One region of the Rhizobium sp. N731 genome, then DNA from elsewhere that is predicted to be linked to it. Evidence: predicted binding sites of a transcription regulator. Region 1 holds the regulator's gene; the other holds the start of a gene.
The links. The regulator LexA, encoded in region 1, represses DNA repair genes until DNA is damaged. The targets are predictions, from matches to a motif close to TGTTCNNNNTGTGTTCNG.
Positions count from the first base shown of each region.

Region 2: a site for LexA is predicted at 2,539-2,556, ahead of AMK02_RS14340 (ATP-dependent helicase). Genes of this name have one in related genera too.

Region 1 covers NZ_CP013601.1:1,979,130-1,984,586, forward strand. The annotation lists gene AMK02_RS09825 (ComEC/Rec2 family competence protein) at 1-1,608, shown strand, start outside; gene lexA (transcriptional repressor LexA) at 1,589-2,308, opposite strand; gene AMK02_RS09835 (VOC family protein) at 2,507-3,403, shown strand; gene kdsA (3-deoxy-8-phosphooctulonate synthase) at 3,400-4,245, shown strand; gene eno (phosphopyruvate hydratase) at 4,386-5,457, shown strand, end outside.
Region 2 covers NZ_CP013601.1:2,902,939-2,908,395, forward strand. The annotation lists gene AMK02_RS14330 (PrkA family serine protein kinase) at 1-1,504, opposite strand, end outside; gene AMK02_RS14335 (VOC family protein) at 1,909-2,385, opposite strand; gene AMK02_RS14340 (ATP-dependent helicase) at 2,599-5,076, shown strand; gene AMK02_RS14345 (hypothetical protein) at 5,104-5,433, opposite strand.

The sequences.
Region 1 (5,457 bases):
ATCGGCGACCGCATAAGATCGATCCTGCCCGGTGACACCGGCGCTTTTGCCGCTGCCCTGGTGACGGATGAACGGCGCGCCATCTCGAAGACGACGACGGAGGCGCTGCGCCAGTCCGGCCTTGCCCATGTCGTCGCGATCTCGGGCCTCAACATGGCGCTGTCGGCCGGCATCTTCTTCGTCGGCTTCCGGATGCTGCTCAGCCTCTTTCCCGGTGTCGCCCAAGCCTATCCGACAAAGAAATTCGCCGCCGCCGGCGCGCTCATCGCCGTCACCGCCTATTACCTGATCTCCGGTTTCGGCGTTTCGGCCGAGCGCGCTTTTATCATGATGGCCATTATGCTGATTGCCATCTTCTTCGATCGGCCGTCGATCAGCCTGCGCAATATCGTTCTCTCTGCGCTCATCATCATCGCCATTTCACCTTCTGAAGTATTGGGACCGAGCTTTCAGATGTCCTTTGCCGCGACATTGGCTTTGGTATCGGGCTATCAGCTCTGGAAGGACAGGCGTGTCCGCGAAAACGCTTTTCTGAAACTGCCGATCATCAGGCCGGTGGTTGCCGTCGCCGGTTTCTTCGGCGGCGTCTTCCTGACCTCGCTGATCGGCGGCTTTTCCACCGCACTGTTTTCGATCGAGCATTTTCATCGCCTGACGGCTTACGGCCTGCCGGCAAACCTTGCGACGATGCCGATCATCTCCTTCATCGTCATGCCGGCCGGGTTGCTGGCGATGTTGCTCATGCCTTTCGGTGTGGACGCTCCGCTCTGGAAGGTGGTCGGATTCGGCCTCGATCTGGTGATTGCGGTCGCCAAGACGGTGTCCGGCTGGGGCGGTGATATCGGCGTCGGCCACTTGCCCGCCTGGTATTTCGCAGTGGCGGTGGCAGGCTTTCTGCTGCTGACGCTGCTGCGCACCCGACTGCGCCATGTCGGCACATCGATCATCGCCATCTCGACGCTCATCGTGCTGCTTCTGCCGGCTCCCCGGCCGCCGGATCTGGTGATTTCGGAGGATGGCAGTCTGGTTGCGGTTGTCGCGGCTGAGGCAATAGCTTCCAACCGTGAAAACCCGCCGGATTTCATCTTCGACCAGTGGCAGCGAGCGCTGGTCCTGCCGACACATGATCCGCCGAAGATGCTGGATGGTCCGGCTATCCCGCCGGAAGGAGAAGACCGCCGTGTCAGGCTTTCCCGCGATCAGCAGAACGAAGCGAGCGCAGCGATGCGGGCAGCCGCAGCAGGCGGTGAAGCAAACCGCTTTTCCTGCGTCAAGAAAGCCTGGTGCACATCAAGACTCGGCAATGGCCATATCGTGACCGTCATCGACAATGCCGCCTATCTCGGCCCGGCCTGCGATACGGCCGATATCGTCGTGACCTCGGTCCGTCTGCGCTTCGACAGCTGCCGCTCAGGCGGCACGCTTTTCACCGGCGAGACGCTGCGCAGGACCGGTTCCGTCGAATTGCGCTTCGCCGGTGCCGACCTGGAGGTCACCACCGCCTTCGATGCTTTGTCGCGACCATGGATGCGCCACCGCGCCTATGATTGGCGCAACGATCGTTTTACCGATTCCGGCCCATCCGGCGTCAGTGATAGCGACGGATGAGGCCGACGAGCTTGCCCTGCACCTTGACGCGGTCGGGTCCGAAGATGCGGGTCTCGTAGGCCGGGTTGGCGGCCTCGAGCGCGATCGAGGCACCCTTGCGGCGGAAACGCTTCAGCGTTGCTTCCTCGTCGTCGACGAGGGCAACGACGATATCGCCGGGACTTGCGGTGCTGCCGTTGCGGATGATCACGGTATCGCCGTCGAAGATGCCGGCATCGATCATCGAATCGCCCTTGACCTCCAGCGCGTAGTGCTCACCGGAGCCGAGCATATCCGCGGGAACGACGATGTCGTGGGTGTTGTTCTGGATCGCCGAGATCGGAACGCCGGCGGCGATACGTCCCATGACCGGCACGGAGATGGAGTTGCCATTGTCGGCGACCGGCTTTGGCGCAGCGGGGGCGGCGACCGGCTGGGGCTTGCCGAGGCTGCCCTCGATGACGCTCGGCGAAAAACCGCGCCGCTGTTGAAGGCTGGGGTTATAGGCCTCCGGAAGTTTGATCACTTCAAGCGCCCGGGCGCGATTCGGTAGGCGGCGAATGAAGCCGCGCTCCTCGAGCGCCGTGATCAGCCGGTGGATTCCGGATTTCGAGGCGAGATCCAGGGCATCCTTCATTTCGTCGAAAGAGGGAGGGACGCCGGATTCCTTCATGCGCTCATGAATGAAAAGGAGAAGCTCCTGTTGTTTGCGCGTGAGCATCGACGTCAGACCCCGTGATTGAAACAAATCCAGAACGGACACTATATGTTCCATATGTGTTCCGCAAGTAGCTAAATTTCCGTAAAACTTCGCGTCAACTCGTCGAGATTTTTATTTTCATTCGCCGGATTGGTGCACATGTCTTGCATTGAGCGAGGTGCTGTCGCACATCTCTTGCCGGTTTCAGGAGGGATATTCATGAACGCGCATTCCGCCAAGTCGCACCCGCTGGATCATGTCGTGCTGCCCGTGGTCAATATCGATCTGGCGCGTGAAAGGCTCGGCAAGCTCGGTTTCACCGTCGCCGCTGATGCGCGCCATCCCTTCGGAACGGAGAATGCCTGCGTCTTTTTCGCCGACAAGACCTATCTGGAGCCGCTTGGCGTTGCGAGTGTCGAGGAGAGCGAGGCAGCGGCCCGCCAGGGCAATGTCTTCATTGCCCGCAATCGCGCCTTCCGTTTCCGCTGCGGCGAGGAGGGACTTTCTGCGCTGGCCTTCCTCAGCGAGGATGCCGGCGTCGATCATAAGCGCTTGGTCGGCAACGGCGCGAGCGCCGGTGAGATGTTGCAATTCAGCCGGCCGATGCGGATGCCGGATGGTTCGGAGAGCGTCGGCAGCTTCAAGCTGGCCTTTGCAGCTGATTTGCGCGCCCCCGATTTCTTTCTCTTTACCTGCCAGCGCATCAATTCGTTCCCGACAGATCGCGCCGCGCTGGAGACGCATGCCAATGGCGTGATCGGTATTGCCGAGATCGCGCTTTGTGCGCCGGACCCGGCGGCATTCGCCGCTTTCGTCGGACTTGCGATAGGGCAGGCGGCGGCGGAGAAAACCGGTTTCGGCGTGAATATCGCGGCATCGAATGCGAAGATCAGCCTGATGACGCCGGAAGGGCTGGAGGCCTATTTCGAGCTTGTCGTCTCCTCCGCCGATCGTGGCCTGCGCGGCCGGGCAATCCTCTTCACTGTCGCCGATCTTGCCGTGACAGAAGCGCATTTGGCTGCTAACGGGGTGACCTACACGCGCAAGAACAACCGCATTCTGGTGAAGCCCACGCCCGGGCAGGGTGCGCTCTTCGCCTTCGAGGAAAAACGATGAGCACCGACACGAATTCCGAAGTCAGGATCGGCGAAGGCGAAGGCCAGGTCACCTTTTCCAATATCGCCCGCCTGTCGCTGATTGCCGGCCCATGTCAGATGGAGAGCCGCGATCACGCCTTTATGGTCGCCGGCACGCTGAAGGAGCTTTGCGGCAAGCTCGGCATAGGCCTTGTCTACAAGAGCTCCTTCGACAAGGCGAACCGCACCTCGCTCTCGGCAGAGCGCGGCATCGGCCTGGAAAAAGGCATGGAGGTCTTTGCCGACCTCAAGAAGGAATTCGGTTTTCCCGTCATAACCGACGTCCATACGGCCGAGCAATGCGCCGAGGTGGCCAAGGTGGTCGATGTCCTGCAGATCCCGGCCTTCCTCTGCCGTCAGACCGACCTTCTGATCGCAGCAGCCAGGACCGGCCGCGCCGTCAATGTCAAGAAGGGCCAGTTCCTCGCCCCTTGGGATATGAAGAACGTCCTGAAGAAGCTCAATGCCAGCGGCAATCCGAACGTGCTGCTGTGCGAGCGCGGCGCCTCCTTCGGCTACAATACGCTGGTTTCCGACATGCGCTCGCTGCCGATCATGGCGGCGATGGGCGCGCCCGTCATTTTCGATGCGACCCACTCCGTCGCTCAGCCGGGCGGGCAGGGCGAATCCTCGGGCGGTCAGCGCGAGTTCGTCGAGACGCTGGCACGCGCGGCAGTGGCGACGGGTATTGCCGGCGTCTTCCTCGAAACACACCAGGACCCTGACAACGCACCATCCGACGGCCCGAACATGGTCTATCTCAAGGACATGCCGCGGCTGCTTGAGAAATTGCTTGCGTTTGATGCGGTCGCCAAGGCCTGACCTTCAACAGGATGACATGATCGTGGTCTAGGCCACTTGGGAACGCCGATTCGAAGGCTGGTAATTGCGCATTGTAATTTGCACGCCTTCGATTATGACAGGCTTCGAACGTTTGATCACCCACCGAGCAGGAAGAACCCATGACTGCAATCACCGATATCATCGCCCGCGAGATCCTCGATAGCCGTGGCAATCCCACCGTCGAAGTCGACGTCTATCTCGAAGACGGCAGCATGGGCCGCGCGGCCGTTCCCTCGGGCGCCTCGACGGGCGCGCATGAGGCGGTCGAGCTGCGCGACGGCGGCAAGCGCTATCTCGGCAAGGGCGTCGAAAAGGCGGTCGAGGCGGCCAACACCGAGATCTTCGACGCGATCGGCGGCATCGACGCCGAAAACCAGATCCAGATCGACAACATCATGATCGAGCTCGACGGCACGCCGAACAAGTCGCGCCTCGGCGCCAATGCGATCCTCGGCGTGTCGCTCGCCGTCGCCAAGGCTGCCGCCCAGGCATCCGGCCTGCCGCTTTACCGTTACGTCGGCGGCGCTTCCGCGAGCCTCCTGCCGGTGCCGATGATGAACATCATCAACGGTGGCGCCCATGCCGACAACCCGATCGACTTCCAGGAATTCATGATCCTGCCGGTCGGCGCCGATTCGATCGCCGAAGCCGTGCGCATGGGTTCGGAAGTCTTCCATACGCTCCGCAAGGAGCTTGCCGCGCAGGGCCACAACACCAATGTCGGCGACGAAGGCGGCTTCGCCCCCGGCCTGAAGAGCGCGCCCGAAGCCCTCGACTTCATCATGAAGTCGATCGAGAAAGCCGGCTACAAGCCGGGCGACGACATGTGCCTCGGCCTCGACTGCGCCTCGACGGAATTCTTCAAGGACGGCAAGTATGTTCTCGAAGGTGAAGGCCGCACGCTCGAATCAGGCGCCATGGCCGAATATCTGGCCGAGCTTGCCGGCAAATACCCGATCATCTCGATCGAAGACGGCATGGCCGAAGACGACTGGGATGGCTGGAAGGCACTGACCGATCTGATCGGCAACAAGACCCAGCTCGTCGGCGACGATCTCTTCGTCACCAACTCCGCGCGCCTTCGCGACGGCATCCGCATGGGCGTCGCCAACTCGATCCTCGTCAAGGTCAACCAGATCGGTTCGCTGACGGAAACGCTCGATGCTGTCAACACGGCGCACAAGGCGGCCT
Region 2 (5,457 bases), 920 kb from region 1:
CGTAGTCCGAATAGGATTCAAGATAGGCCTTCTGAATCTCGTTGCCAATGAACTCTGCGTAGCGTGGCGCAAGATCGGCCTTGATGAATTCCAGATAACGCTTCTCGACATCGTCGGAAAACTGCTCGCGACGGATCGCCTGTTCCAGCACATACATCAGATGGACGGGATCGGCGCCGATATCCGTAGTGTCGTGATTGAAGGTGGAGGCGAGCACTTTGAAGGCGAAGCGGGTCGATATTCCGTCCATGCCTTCGTCGATGCCGGCAGCATCCCGGTATTCCTGGACACTGCGGGCGCGCGGGTCGCTTTCTTTCAGGCTCTCCCCGTCATAGGTGCGCATCTTCGAGAAGAAGGTCGAATTCTCGTGCTTGCGCAGGCGCGAAAGGACGGAGAAACGCGCCAGCATTTCGAGCGTTGCCGGGGCGCATGGCGCGTCCACCAGTTCCGATCCCTCGATCAGCTTTTCGTAGATCTTCTGTTCCTCTGTCACCCTCAGGCAATAAGGAACTTTGATCACGCAGATACGGTCGATGAAAGCCTCATTGTTCTTGTTGGCCTTGAAGGTCTGCCACTCCGCCTCGTTCGAATGCGCAAGGACGATGCCGGAGAAAGGTATAGCGCCGATATTCTCGGAGCCGATATAGTTGCCCTCCTGCGTTGCCGTCAGCAGCGGATGCAGCATCTTGATCGGCGCCTTGAACATCTCGACGAATTCGAGCACGCCCTGATTGGCGCGGTTCAGTCCGCCCGAATAGCTGTAGGCGTCCGGATCGTTCTGAGAATAGGTTTCCAGCTTGCGGATATCCACCTTGCCAACCAACGAGGAGATGTCCTGGTTGTTCTCATCTCCAGGTTCGGTCTTGGCAATTGCGATCTGGCGCAGTCGCGAGGGTTGTATCCTGACGACGCGGAACCGGGAAATGTCGCCTCCGAAATCGTCGAGCCGCTTCAGACACCACGGGCTCATCAATCCGTTCAGACGCCGCAGCGGGATCCCATACTGCTCCTGCAGGAGCGAACCCATCGTCTCCGGGTCGAAGAGGTTGAGCGGGCTTTCGAACACGGGGCTGATCTCGTCACCGGCCTTCAGCACGTAGATCGGATGAACCTCCATCAACTGCTTCAGCCGCTCCGCCAGCGACGACTTGCCGCCGCCGACCGGACCGAGCAGATAAAGAATCTGCTTGCGCTCCTCGAGCCCCTGCGCCGCATGCCGAAAGAAGGAGACGATGCGTTCGATTGTCTCTTCCATGCCGTGAAAACCCGCAAAGGCGGGATAAACCCGGATAGTCCTGTTCATGAAGATTCTGCCGAGGCGGGCGTCCTTGGCAGTGTCTACCATCTGCGGCTCGCCTATTGCAGCCAGCAGGCGCTCGGTCGCGTTCGCATAGGCGATCGGTTCGGTTTTGCAGAGATCGAGATATTCCGAAACCGACATGTCGCTTTCGCGGCGCGCTTCATAACTGCGTGTGAACGCATCGAATACGGATTCACTCAGCATGGGACCTCCATTAAGGTTATGCCGCAGGCTCTAAGCCGTATAACCATCGAGATGGCCACGGCGTTCCTAAGAATCAATAGTTTCGTAGGTATATTCGACGCTGACCGGCCGTTTGTAGCAATGCACAAAATTGTGCATTCACCGGTAATTTTTTTACTCCGCGAAACTGTTTCCCATTGTAGTTGAGAAAAGGGTCATTGGCATATCAGCACATTTAGCGACGTGACATGAATGTCAAAAAGGTGTGCAATGGCGCCCGTGATTCGAGCCGTGGAAATTCGGCAATCGGCCCGCCGGTGAGAGCAAGCCGGCTCTGACAGCAGGGCACCCAGCGCGCTCCCGCAGCATGGGACCGGGCGAACGTCGCCACGCGCCCGGTATGTTCCTATCATACGCTGGCACTTTTAGCCGTTGAATGCCTTCTCCAGCGCAGCCACATCGATCTTGACCATGCCGAGCATGACTTCGGTGACGCGCCTTGCCCGCTCGCGATCTTCGTCGGCGATCATCTCGGAGAGAGCGCGCGGGACGATCTGCCAGGAAAGCCCCCAGCGGTCCTTCAGCCAGCCGCAGGCCTCCGGCGTGCCGCCATTGGCGAGGAAGGCATCCCATATCCGATCGATCTCCGCCTGGCTCTCCAGCAGGATCGCGATCGAAAAGGAATGATTGAAGCTGTCGAGCGGACCGGCCTTCATCGCCAGGAAGGCCTGGTCGCCAAGCGTGAACTCGATCAGCTCGACGCTGCCGGGAGGACCGCTCGGCGTTTCCGCCGGAAGTACGGTGGTGCGGCCGATCCTGGAATCCGGAATGATCGACACGTAGAATTCGACGGCTTCGCGTGCCTGCTCCGCGAACCAGAGATTTGAAATGACCTTGGGCATGGACAGCCTCCTGAGTTGGCGAGTATCCCGGACTTCTGTCCGATGCTTCGAGGACGTCTGGTCGCCGCCCGTTCCGACAGGCTGCAATCGGAATTTTTTCGCCGCCCACCCGCGGCGGCCTCGCCGCCCACACCGCTGCAATAGCGGTGATTCCAGAATGAAAGCAGAACATCTTTTCTGGTCTTTCCTTCCCGAATCACTACATTACGCGCCATGAGCAATAGTTTCGACGATATTCCCTTCTTCGACGAAGAGCCGGGCGAAGTGGCGCGCAAGCCGCAGCCATCTGTCGCAACTGCCGAAAGGCCAGCCGCCGGCGGCGGCATCGCCGCACGCGCCATGGCGGCCCGTGACGGCGGCAAGCGGCCGGATTATCTCGCCGGATTGAACCCGGAACAGACCGAAGCCGTCGAAACGCTGGAAGGCCCCGTCCTCGTGCTCGCCGGCGCCGGCACCGGAAAGACGCGGGTGCTGACGACCCGCATCGCCCATATCCTCAATACCGGCCGCGCCTTCCCGTCGCAGATCCTCGCCGTCACCTTTACCAACAAGGCCGCGCGCGAGATGAAGGAGCGCATCGCCCTGCTCGTCGGCGGCGCCGTCGAAGGCATGCCCTGGCTCGGCACCTTCCACTCGATCGGCGTCAAGCTCCTGCGCCGCCATGGCGAGCTCGTCGGCCTGAGCTCCGGTTTCACCATTCTCGACACCGACGACGTCGTGCGCCTGATCAAGCAGCTGATCCAGGCCGAAGGCCTCGACGACAAGCGCTGGCCGGCCAAGCAATTCGCCGGCATGATCGACACCTGGAAGAACAAGGGCCTCGGCCCCGCCGATATCCCCGAGGGTGATGCCCGCGCCTTTGCCAATGGCCGCGGCCGCGAACTCTATTTCGCCTATCAGGCGCGCCTGACGACGCTGAACGCCTGCGATTTCGGCGACCTGCTGATGCATCCGATCACGATCTTCCGCAAGAACCCGGATCTCCTGAAGGAATATCACGGCCGCTTCCGTTATATCCTCGTCGACGAATATCAGGATACCAACACCGCCCAATATATGTGGCTGAGGCTGCTGGCCCAGCGCGCCAAGGGCGAGCCGCAGAATGTCTGCTGCGTCGGTGACGACGACCAGTCGATCTATGGCTGGCGCGGCGCGGAGGTCGACAATATCCTACGCTTCGAGAAGGATTTCCCCGGCGCCAAAGTCATCAAGCTGGAGCGCAACTACCGTTCGACCGAACATATCCTCGGCGCGGCCGCCCACCTGATCGCCCACAATGAAGGCCGCCTGGGCAAGACGCTATTCACCGACCGCGCCGATCCCGACGACGTCAAGGTGCAGGTTCACGCGTCCTGGGACTCCGAGGAGGAAGCCCGCGCCATCGGCGAGGAGATCGAGCAACTCCAGCGCAGCAAGCATCTGCTGAACGACATGGCGATCCTCGTGCGCGCCTCCTTCCAGATGCGCGAATTCGAAGATCGCTTCGTCACCCTTGGCCTTAACTACCGCGTCATCGGTGGCCCGCGCTTCTATGAGCGCCTCGAAATCCGCGATGCCATGGCCTATTTTCGGCTCGTCGCACAACCGGCCGACGACCTCGCCTTCGAACGTATCATCAACACGCCGAAGCGCGGCCTCGGCGATACGACGGTGCGCGCGCTACATGATTATGCCCGCGCCCGCGACGTTCCGATGTTGGCGGCCGCCGCCGACATCATCGAGACGGACGAGCTGAAGCCGAAGGCGCGCAAAGCCCTCTTCGACGTGATTCAATCTTTCCGCCGATGGCAGGAACTGCTTGAAAACACACCGCATACCGAACTTGCCGAGCAGATCCTCGAAGAGTCCGGCTATACCGACATGTGGAAGAACGACAAGAGCGCGGAAGCCCCGGGCCGTCTCGAAAACCTCAAGGAACTGATCCGCTCGATGGAAAGCTTCGAGTCGATGCGCGGCTTTCTCGAACACGTCTCCCTTGTGATGGATGCCGAGACCAACGAGAACCTCGACGCCGTCTCGATCATGACGCTGCATTCTGCCAAGGGCCTGGAATTCGACACCGTCTTCCTCCCCGGCTGGGAGGAAGGCCTGTTCCCGCATCAGCGCTCGCTCGATGAAAGCGGCCGCGCCGGCCTGGAGGAGGAACGCCGCCTCGCCTATGTCGGCATCACCCGCGCCAAACGCCGCTGCCACATCTGGTTCGTCTCCAACCGCCGCATTCACGGTCTCTGGCAATCGACCCTGCCCTCGCGTTTCCTGGACGAACTGCCGGAGAGCCATGTCGAGGTCGCCGAGATGGAGCAGAGCTACGGCGGTTACGGCCGCGGCGGCTACGGCCAGTCCCGCTTCGACAAGGCCGAACCCTTCGCCAATTCCTATTCGACCCCCGGCTGGAAGCGCGCCCAGGCCAACAAGACCGATGCCACCCGCGACAATTGGGGCACCCGCTCCGGCCACGCCGTCGAACGCATCGGTTACGGCGAAAGCGGCCCGAAAGGGCGCATGATCGACGGCGAACTGGTGGCGAAGTCCACGTCCTCGGAGCCGTCGCGCTTCACCCTCGGCGACCGCGTATTCCACATGAAGTTCGGCAACGGCAACATCACCGGCATTGAAGGCAACAAGCTGACGATCGATTTCGATCGCGCCGGACAGAAGCGGGTGCTGGATGGGTTCGTCGAGCGCGTGTGATTTTGCGGTGATACTGCGTAGGAGCCCTTATCCGAACATCCGCATACTGCTGAGCCCGAGAATATCGTTCAGCAGGGCGACGATCGACAGCCCGATCAGGAACAGTCGCCGATCCCGGTCATATTTTGCGGCGAGTAGGGAGTCGCGCGCGAGCAGATCTGCAAACACCTTCACCTGAATGGCGATACCGACAATCAGGAACGACATCGGCAGCAGATCGACGCGGCTCCAGTCATTGGGATTGGACACCCAGAGACTGATGAAATTGAGGGAGAAACCAAGAATGATCCCGGTCGCCGTCAGCGACCCGTTGCGGAACGTCGCATCGATCTTTTCATCTGCTTGAGGCTCGGACATGGCTTCAATCTCGATTTGCTGATG